Candidatus Pseudothioglobus singularis PS1: one gene and its partners. The main gene of each other region encodes a partner of the protein of the gene in region 2 in a complex. Links are inferred from orthologs where the notes say so. Each region holds a gene or a part of one and is shown on either strand. Other genes may lie near its edges. The genes, in order: secG, secY and secA.

Region 1 (2,918 bases), 280 kb from region 2 along the record:
TATCAATTTTTAATGATGGAAGTTGAGATGCAATCCCAGCAACAAGGACAAAAATAACTACAATTGTTATCTTTGCATTTTCAAAAAGCCAATCAGAAAAGAGCTCAATTTTTGATTCTGTTTTTGTTCGCCAGTTCATAAAGATATTTATTTATTTGAATTGTTAGATATATAAGGACATTATTAAAAAAATAAACCTCAAATATTATATTGGATCGATTAAATCTTGTGTCTTCAATAGGTCAATACTTTCTTAATAAAAATAGGTGATAATTAGCCTTAAGAGCTTATAGTGGCTCTATAAGTTTTTCTTTATCTTGATCATCTCCTTGATTGTTTTTCATTACGTGCCAAGATACATATAAACCGCTTCCAATAATTACAAACAAACCCAGTATCGCTTGAAAATTTGGGACATAGCCAAACACAATGTAACTAAGTGAGATGGCACCTACAATTTCAAAGTAATTAAAAGGACTTAGTTCAGAGGCACTTGCAAATTCAAACGCTTTAATAATCATAAAATGTGAGGCGGCTGCAAAAAAGCCCATAGCAGCCCCTAACAAAAAACCCCTTAAATCTGGCGCAGACCAAGAAGCAAAAGCAAGAGGTGACATTATTAAAATCCCTACAAGGGCAGAATAAAAAAGAGTAAGTACGGGCGGCGCCTTAAAAGATAGTTTTTTTGTAAAAATAATATAAAGCGCGTAGCAGATGCCTGCAACGACAGCCAACAAAAGGCTTGGCTTAAAATCATCTCCTGTTGGCTGCAGAACGATTACCACCCCAAAAAACCCAACTAAAACCCCAACACCAATAAATAGATCGAAGCGCTCACCTAGAAGCATTGGAGACAGCACTGCAACAACCAAAGGTGATATAAAAAGTAGTGTAAGCGCACTAGGAATAGGGTTTGATTTTATTGCCGCAAAAAAGAATAGGGTAGCCATAGTAAGCATCAGCCCCCTTAAAAATTGAAGGCCAAGACTATCAGGAACCCTTTTCCAATTAACTTTTTGCCAAAAAATAATTGGGAGCAGCCAAAATGCATGAAAAAAGAATCGTGTCCATGTCACCTGCATCACAGAATAATCTTCGCTTAGAAGTTTGGCAAAAATATCTAAAAAGGGGACTGTGCTCATGCCCAAAAGCATCAGACCAATTCCTTTAAGAACGGTTTTGTTAATGAATTTCATAGGTCAGCCGTTAAGAAACTATAGCGATTGTACAATATCATGCATGCAGGTCATGCTTTAATTGAGGATGGTGCCGTCGGACGGAGTCGAACCGTCACAGCTTGCGCTACAGCCCCCTCAAGGCTGCGTGTCTACCAATTTCACCACGACGGCTAGAGTAATTAATTACTAGGTATTTCGCTAGTGTCTTCGTTGGAAGCGTCATCAACCACAACGCTCTGTGACATGATGCTTTGATCTGAATCAGAAGCGGTTCTTTCATTCGAGGCAAAGTAAGCAAGACTAATACTTGTTACAAAAAAACCAATAGCTAAAATTGCAGTTAACTTGTACAAAAAAGAGTGTGCCCCTCTTGCACCAAAAACTGAACCCGCCGCTCCAGAGCCGAACGCAGCGCCCGCATCAGCGCCTTTACCATGTTGTATTAAAATTAGCCCAACTAGCCCTAAAGCCAACAATACATGAACCACTAAAATTATTTGAAATGTCATATTAACCTGCCTTACAAATTTGTAAAAAATCTTCCGCTTTTAACGCAGCGCCGCCAATTAAGCCGCCGTCTATATCAGCACAAGAGATAAGCTCTACTGCATTACTCGCATTCATGCTGCCTCCATAAAGTATGGCTGTTTTATCAGCAATATCTTGACTGCTACTAGCAAGAAGATCACGAATAAACTTATGAACTGCTTGTGCTTGTTCTGGAGTGGCTGTCATTCCAGTTCCAATTGCCCAGACAGGCTCGTATGCAACAATAATATTATTAAACGCCTCTATTCCAACCATCTTTATAACTTTATTAAGCTGTTCTGAAACTACCGACTCAGTTTTTCCAGACTCTCTTTGATCAAGTGACTCACCAAGACAAAGAATTGGCGTCAAGCCAGAATCAATTGCAGCTTTAGTTTTTTCTGCAACAATTTCACTCGTTTCGCCATACAAACTTCTTCTTTCAGAGTGACCAACAATAACGTGATTGGCGCCAAAGTCTTTAATCATCTCTGCACTCACCTCACCCGTAAATGCTCCTGAAGCATTCACATTAAGGTTTTGAGCGCCAAGCATCAAACTGGATCCTTCAATTAAAACCTCAACCTGCGAGAGGTATGGAAATGGTGCGCAAACTATGATTTCAGCACTAACATCACTTGCTCCTAACAAAATATCAGTCACAAGACTCTCAACTGAATCTTTGCTAGCGTTCATTTTCCAGTTTCCAGCAACAATCGTTTTACGCATTTTTTTGGCGTTCATAAAAAGAGGGCAATGTTACTCTAAAACACACAGAAAATCAATTAGGAACTAGCCTCAACAGCCTATTTAAAATTAATCATTTAGGCTAGGCATCTCCCTCATAAACAATGCCTTTTCAATGTCAGTCTCTGTAGCCTCAAAGTCTTGGGCAGCTAAATGCCCTGAAAACACTGCATCAGCTATTAGTCCTGGGGCTTCAGCATCTCCAATCAGTCGAATATTTTGATCAATTGAACGAGGTTTATTGCTTACTTTTTGTTCATTTAGTTGATCATAAAGCGAGGTGTTTGCTATCCTCTCAGTTACCATAACCACAGACTTACAAGATAGTTCTGTGATGGCCCCTGTAAAAACACACTCAAGGTGGGCTGTCTGATTTTCAATTTTCTCTATCAATGAATTACAAACAATCTTAACACCAGCGCTGATAAGCGATTTTTGTACTCTTTTTTGTTCTAAAGTAGACTC
Region 2 (2,952 bases):
GAATTTTTAAACCCTGTGCATTAAGGCCACGAATCGCAGAATCACGGCCTGGACCTGGACCCTTTACTCTAACTTCAAGATTCTTCATGCCAAAAGCTTGAGCTTTTTCACCACAATTACCAGCTGCTACTTGAGCTGCAAAAGGTGTTGACTTTCTTGAACCTCTGAAACCAGCTCCGCCAGAAGTTGCCCAACAAAGGGTATTTCCGTGACGGTCAGTAATCATTACAATGGTATTATTAAAAGTCGCATGAATATGCGCAATACCGTCTGAGACGATCTTCTTTGATTTCTTCTTAGATGCTTGCTCTTTTGCCATAGTATCTTGTACCTATATTATTTAATTAAACGACGCGGACCCTTTCGAGTTCTTGCGTTTGTTTTAGTTCTTTGTCCACGTAGCGGTAATCCCTTTCTGTGACGAATTCCGCGATAACAACCTAAATCTCTAAGGCGCTTGATGCTCATGGCAACTTCACGTCTCAAGTCTCCTTCAACTTCATACTGAGCGACTGCTGTACGAATCGACTCTAACTGATCTTCAGTCAGCGCTGATACCTTCGTACTTGGGTCTAACTTTAATGCTTCACATATTTGCTTTGATCTCGTTTCACCAATACCAAAAATGGATTGTAAGCCAATCACAATATGCTTATTTGTTGGAATGTTTATTCCTGCAATACGTGCCATATACTTTACCTATACCTCAAATAAATAATATTTTTGAATGGTCATTCCACTCAAAATTTTAAAGTTGAAAAATCGTGCAATTTTACTTTGTAAATTCAGCTCTGTCAATGTAATCAGCCCTGTCTTTGCTTATGACGTGGCTCTTTACAGATAACACGAATGACTCCGTGTCTCTTAATAATTTTGCAATCTTTACAAATTTTTTTAACTGATGCTCTTACTTTCATAACTTACCCTTACTTTAAATTAGCTTTACGCATTAAGCCATCATATTGATTCGACATCATATGAGATTGCGCTTGAGCTATAAAATCCATTACAACAACAACAATAATCAGAAGACTCGTACCGCCAAAGTAGAAAGGTACATTCCAATATAAAATTAAAAACTCAGGCAGTAAACACACCGCCGTAATATAGATAGCACCGACCGCTGTCAATCTTGAAGTAACGGCATCGATATAATCAGCCGAATGCTGTCCTGGTCTAATACCTGGTATAAATCCACCCGATTTACGTAAATTATCTGCCGTATCTTTTGCGTTAAATGTAAGCGCAGTATAGAAGAACGTAAAGAAGACAATAGCAGCACCATAAAACAGAATATACAAAGGCTGTCCTGGTGAAATGCTCGATGTAATATCTGCTAACCATCCCATTCCCTCTGACTGAGAAAACCAACCACCAAGAGTTGCTGGAAAAAGAATGATGCTCGATGCAAAGATTGGCGGAATAACGCCTGCCATGTTAATTTTGAGAGGTAAGTATGAAGTTTGACCACCAACCATTTTTCTGCCTTGTTGTCTTTTAGCATAGTTGACGGCAATTCGTCTTTGACCACGCTCCATGAAGACTACGAAAGCCATGACAAGAACAACCATTGCAAGCATCAGAACGACTGTAAATACGCTTAACTCTCCTGTACCAACCATGCTCAGCGTGTTACCGAATGATGCTGGCAAACCAGCCACAATGCCTGCAAAGATGATCATTGAAATTCCATTACCAATACCTTTTTCACTGATTTGCTCACCAAGCCACATCAAAAACAAGGTTCCAGTTGTGAGCGTCACTACTGTTACAAAACTAAACGTTAGTCCAGGGTTTGTAACCAATGCAACACCGCCGCCTGACTGAGATTGTAGTGCAATCGAGACACCATATGACTGGAAAACAGCCAAAAATACAGTTCCCATGCGGGTGTACTGCGTGATTACTCTTCTGCCACGCTCTCCCTCTTTCTTGAGCTGTTCGAATCTTGGAACAACTGAAGTCATTAGGTTCATAATAATCGAAGAGGAGATGTAAGGCATAATTCCTAAGGTGAATATAGAGAGCCTCTCTAATGCTCCGCCAGAGAACATGTTCATCATTCCTAGAATACCCGTCCTATTATCTTCAACCAGAGATGCAAGCGCAGTCTGAGATATGAAAGGAATCACAATATGTGTTCCTAATCTGAAAACTATTAGGGCACCGACTAGATAGAGGATGCGTTTTAGTAGATCTTCGCTCATCAATTACTCGCTTATCGTTCCTTTCGCAGCTTCAATAGCTGCTCTAGCACCCTTCGTTGGCTTAATTCCAACCAGGTTGATTGCTCTGTTAATTTCGCCTGAAAGCATGACCTTGACTCTTAAAATATTTTTAGTAACGAGGTTATGTTTTTTGAGGACGTCAATATTGATATCAGTTTCTGTTAGCTTGTCGAGTTGTGACAAGGTAACCTGAGAAGTAATGATAGATACTCTTGAACTAAAACCAACCTTAGGTAATCTCCTTTGAAGGGGCATTTGACCACCCTCAAAACCAATCTTAGTAAATCCACCTGAACGAGATTTTTGTCCTTTGTGACCTCTACCAGAGGTTTTACCCATGCCAGAACCCATACCTCTACCGACACGCTTTCTGTTAGTTTTTTCACCCAATGCAGGCTTTAATGTATTTAAATTCATTCTTTAACCCTCAACTTTTAGTAGGTAAGAAACCTTATTAATCATGCCTCTTACTTCTGGCGTATCTTCAAGAACCACCGTATGGTTAATTCTTTTTAAACCCAGGCCAGTAACCGTTGCACGATGCTTTGGTAATCGACCATAGAAACTTTTAACCAAAGTAACACTAACTGTTGGCTTTTTAGATACAGCCTTTTTTTCAGGTGCTTTCTTTGTCTCAGCTGGCTTAGTAGCCTCAGCCTTAGGAGCTACTGCTTTCTTAGGAGCTGCTGCTTTCTTAGGAGCTGCTGCTTTCTTTTCTACCTTT
Region 3 (3,424 bases), 1.4 Mb from region 2 along the record:
GTCGTTTTTTTAGGTCGATTGTTTGTTCTGACATTAAAATTCCGAATGATATTTGGTGAAAAACCGTATTATTATAAAGTAAAGGGCTGATATTTAAAAGCTAAAAGTATTCAACTAATCTAGTATTTTTTTTCATCAACTCTAACAGCTAAAGATTTTGTATCAGAGAGGCCATCAATTTTTCTTATGATTGAGATAAGCAGCTTTTTTTGTCTTTTGGCGCGAAAGGCAACAGAAGCGTTCTCGGCAATGAGAAAGACCTTTTGATCATCAACAAGAGAAAGAGTGAGGCCATTTAGCTCAGTGGGAACTTGGGATTGAAATTCAGAATTAAAGCGATTGTGTGACTTTGCTTTTTCGAACATTGTTCCTAGTTTGCCTTCAGCTTTAAAATTTGTAGGGTTTTCTTTTGTTTTATCTTGCATATATGAGAAAATACCACAGTTTTGTCTACTAATGTTTCGTTCTTCCATGAGTATTATAAATAATGTTTTATCAAAGGTTTTAGGGTCGCACAATGACCGGCTAATTAAAAAGTACAATAGCCAGGTCAATAAGATCAACTCGCTAGAAGAACAGATGAAGTCTTTGAGTGATAGTGATTTGTCATCAATGACTGAAAAATTCAAAGCAAGGCTTAAGGAAAATGAGTCTGTTGAGAGTGTTTTGCCAGAAGCGTTCGCACTAGTTAGAGAAGCAAGTCAGAGAACATTAGGCCTTAGACACTATGACGTTCAGCTTATTGGCGGCATGGTTCTTAATGAGGGCAGTATTTCAGAGATGGGAACTGGTGAAGGCAAGACGCTTGTTGCAACTCTTCCAGCCTACCTAAACGCAATAACTGGAAAGCGAGTTCACATCGTCACAGTCAATGACTACTTGGCATCCAGAGACGCCGAATGGATGGGAAAAGTCTTTTCTTTTTTGGGGCTTACTGTTGGAACCTCAGTTTCAGGAATGTCTGGAGAGGAAAAACAAAAAGCCTATTCTTGTGATATCACCTATGCAACTAACAATGAGCTTGGTTTCGATTATCTTAGAGATAACATGGCCTTTTCCCAAGAACAAAAAATGCAGAAAGAGCTTTCCTTTGCAATTATTGATGAAGTTGATTCAATTCTAATTGACGAAGCAAGAACTCCGCTAGTAATCTCTGGTCCGACCGGAGATCATGCTCAGGCATACAAAGCCATTAATAAAATGATTCCTAGCTTTACACTTCAAACTGAAAAAGGGGAAGGCAAGGAAGTTGAGATTCTAATACCAGGCGATTACACTATTGACGAAAAACATAAACAGGTTTTTTTGAGTGACGATGGACACACAAAAGCTGAAGATATGCTCATAGAGGCTGGGGCTTTGCAAGAGGGAGCTAGTCTTTATGATGCAAGCAATATTATTTTACTTCAGCATTTGATTTCTGGGCTTAGAGCGCACGTTTTATTCCAAAAAAACGTAGACTACATTGTTCAGAATGATGATGTTGTGATTGTTGATGAGTTTACCGGCAGAACAATGGAAGGAAGAAGGTGGTCTGAGGGGCTTCATCAGGCGATAGAAGCCAAAGAAAATGTAAGTATTAAGAAAGAAAACCAAACCTTAGCATCAATCACTTATCAAAATTATTTTAGGCTTTATGAGAAGCTTTCTGGGATGACGGGTACTGCAGAAACTGAGGCTTCAGAGCTTCAAGATATTTATGGCTTAGAGGTTGTTGTTGTTCCTCCAAATACAAAGTCTTCAAGAGTTGATCATTCAGATCTAGTTTATGGGACTATGCAAGAAAAGCTTGATGCAGTGGTTAAAGACATTCAGGAGTGTCAAGCTAGGAAGCAGCCTGTTTTGGTTGGCACCAACAGCATAGAGAGTTCAGAAAGCGTATCAGCTTTGCTTACAAAGCATAAAATTAAACATGAGGTCCTTAACGCAAAACAGCATGAGAGGGAGGCTGAGATTGTTGCAAATGCAGGAGCCCCGGGCGCCGTTACAATTTCAACTAACATGGCCGGACGAGGAACTGATATCGTTTTAGGCGGCAGGCCAGCTGAAGATGCCGGTGAGCCTGAAAAGAATGCTTGGAGAGACAAGCATAATGCTGTTATTGATTCAGGAGGGCTTCATATTGTTGGTACTGAGCGAAACGAATCACGACGTGTTGATAATCAGCTTAGAGGGCGCGCTGGAAGGCAAGGAGACATTGGTTCAACCAGATTTTACTTGTCTTTAGAAGACAATTTGATGAAGATATTTGCTTCTGAAAAAACTGCAAGTATGATGAAAAAGCTCGGCATGAAAGAAGGAGAGGCTCTTGAGCACAGCTGGCTCAATAAGACAATCGCCAATGCTCAAAAGAAGGTTGAAGGAATGCACTATGACGCTAGAAAGCACCTTCTAGAATATGATGATGTTGCGAATGATCAAAGAAAGGTAGTATATGAACTAAGAGATGAGCTGATGGGCACTGAAGATGTAAAGGTTCGTTATGAAACAATAAGAGATGATGTTATTAGTGATCTTTTTGGCGCTCATATCTCACCCAGGGTTGCAGAAGAAGATTGGGATGTTGAAGGCCTAAAAAGCACTTTGTTAAAATCTTATGGAACTGATATTCCTCTTCAGGGGATGCTTGATGAGGGGATGAATGTCGATGAAATGTTAAAAATGATTCAGCAAGGCTTTCTTAAGTCTCATGAAACCAAGGAAAATAACCTTGGTGTTGAGATGATGAGAACATTTGAAAAAGCGGTTATGCTAAGAGCTCTGGACCATCATTGGAAGGAGCATTTGGCCATTATGGACCAGCTCCGACAAAGTGTTAATTTGCGCGCAATAGGCCAAAAAAACCCAATTCAGGAGTTTAAGCGTGAGTCATTTTCTATGTTTACTGAGCTTCTTGATACCATTAATATTGAAATTGTTCAGGCGCTTTGTAGTGTGAATCTTGAGCAAGTTAGTTCAAAGCAGCAAGAAATCCTTGAAGAGCAAAAGCAAGAGGAAAGCCCAAAACCTCTCCCTAGAAAAGCTGCGCCTCCACGGAGAGTGGTCTCATCAAAACAACCCATTAAAAACTTAAAAGTTGGAAGAAACGATCCTTGCCCATGCGGGTCTGGAAAAAAATATAAGCAGTGCCATGGTTAATGACCCCTTCTATTTTGATGCATAGTGTCAGATAAAGTGCAACAACTAACTATAACTAAGCCTGATGATTGGCACTTGCACTTGAGGGGAGGGCGAGAAATGAGCTCAGTTGTCGGAATGACTGCAAAACAAATGGGTAGAGCTATCATTATGCCAAATCTTTCTCCGCCTATAAGAACATCAGAGCAAGCCTTGGCATATCGTGAAGAGATTATGCAAGCTCTTCCCAAGGATACGAGCTTTAGTCCTCTAATGACGCTGTATTTGACAGATAGTACAACTCAAA

Evidence for each region.
Region 1: secY (region 2) and secG share a complex: the UniProt entries of both Escherichia coli proteins name them as parts of the sec protein translocase complex. The link is inferred for Candidatus Pseudothioglobus singularis PS1 from one-to-one orthologs.
Region 3: the proteins of secY (region 2) and secA are in contact, whole or in part, in a crystal structure (PDB 3DIN), measured with the Thermotoga maritima proteins. The link is inferred for Candidatus Pseudothioglobus singularis PS1 from one-to-one orthologs. Residues at the interface, in WP_004081795.1 of Thermotoga maritima: Glu108, Gly109, Glu110, Glu111, Ala236, Glu237, Arg238, Arg239, Ile240, Thr241, Ile242, Gln243, Tyr244, Ala245, Arg246, Arg247, Val248, Thr249, Gly250, Arg251, Arg252, Val253, Tyr254, Gly256, Ala257, Ser258, Thr259, Tyr260, Leu261, Pro262; in WP_004082002.1 of Thermotoga maritima: Glu261, Ala262, Arg263, Lys300, Ala301, Arg302, Thr303, Ile304, Ile305, Leu323, Tyr324, Asp325, Pro326, Val329, Ser330, Tyr333, Ile336, Lys340, Phe345, Val349, Glu363, Phe364, Tyr374, Ser375, Gly376, Gly377, Glu393, Ile395, Thr482, Ser483.

What each region holds. Positions count from the first base shown.
Region 1 is NZ_CP006911.1:4,270-7,187, reverse strand. The notes cover bases 23-2,783. They hold secG (preprotein translocase subunit SecG), read right to left. Parts: upstream 1,688-2,783; coding sequence 1,358-1,687; downstream 23-1,357. Other genes in these bases: W908_RS00015 (oxidoreductase), read right to left, coding at 2,523-2,783; tpiA (triose-phosphate isomerase), read right to left, coding at 1,689-2,450; W908_RS00035 (DMT family transporter), read right to left, coding at 288-1,196; W908_RS00040 (efflux RND transporter permease subunit), read right to left, coding at 23-139. Also shown: more of W908_RS00040, read right to left, coding at 1-22; more of W908_RS00015, read right to left, coding at 2,784-2,918. UniProt on the Escherichia coli protein: Subunit of the protein translocation channel SecYEG. Overexpression of some hybrid proteins has been thought to jam the protein secretion apparatus resulting in cell death; while this may be true it also results in FtsH-mediated degradation of SecY.
Region 2 is NZ_CP006911.1:284,022-286,973, reverse strand. Bases 68-2,862 are described here. They hold secY (preprotein translocase subunit SecY), read right to left. Parts: upstream 2,208-2,862; coding sequence 927-2,207; downstream 68-926. Other genes in these bases: rpmD (50S ribosomal protein L30), read right to left, coding at 2,649-2,862; rplO (50S ribosomal protein L15), read right to left, coding at 2,211-2,645; rpmJ (50S ribosomal protein L36), read right to left, coding at 804-917; rpsM (30S ribosomal protein S13), read right to left, coding at 337-690; rpsK (30S ribosomal protein S11), read right to left, coding at 68-319. In the rest of the region: more of rpsK, read right to left, coding at 1-67; more of rpmD, read right to left, coding at 2,863-2,952. UniProt on the Escherichia coli protein: The central subunit of the protein translocation channel SecYEG. Consists of two halves formed by TMs 1-5 and 6-10.
Region 3 is NZ_CP006911.1:1,697,271-1,700,694, reverse strand. Bases 72-3,338 are described here. They hold secA (preprotein translocase subunit SecA), read left to right. Parts: upstream 72-471; coding sequence 472-3,138; downstream 3,139-3,338. Other genes in these bases: pyrC (dihydroorotase), read left to right, coding at 3,175-3,338; W908_RS08595 (hypothetical protein), read right to left, coding at 120-473. In the rest of the region: petA (ubiquinol-cytochrome c reductase iron-sulfur subunit), read right to left, coding at 1-34; more of pyrC, read left to right, coding at 3,339-3,424. UniProt on the Escherichia coli protein: Required for protein export, interacts with the SecYEG preprotein conducting channel.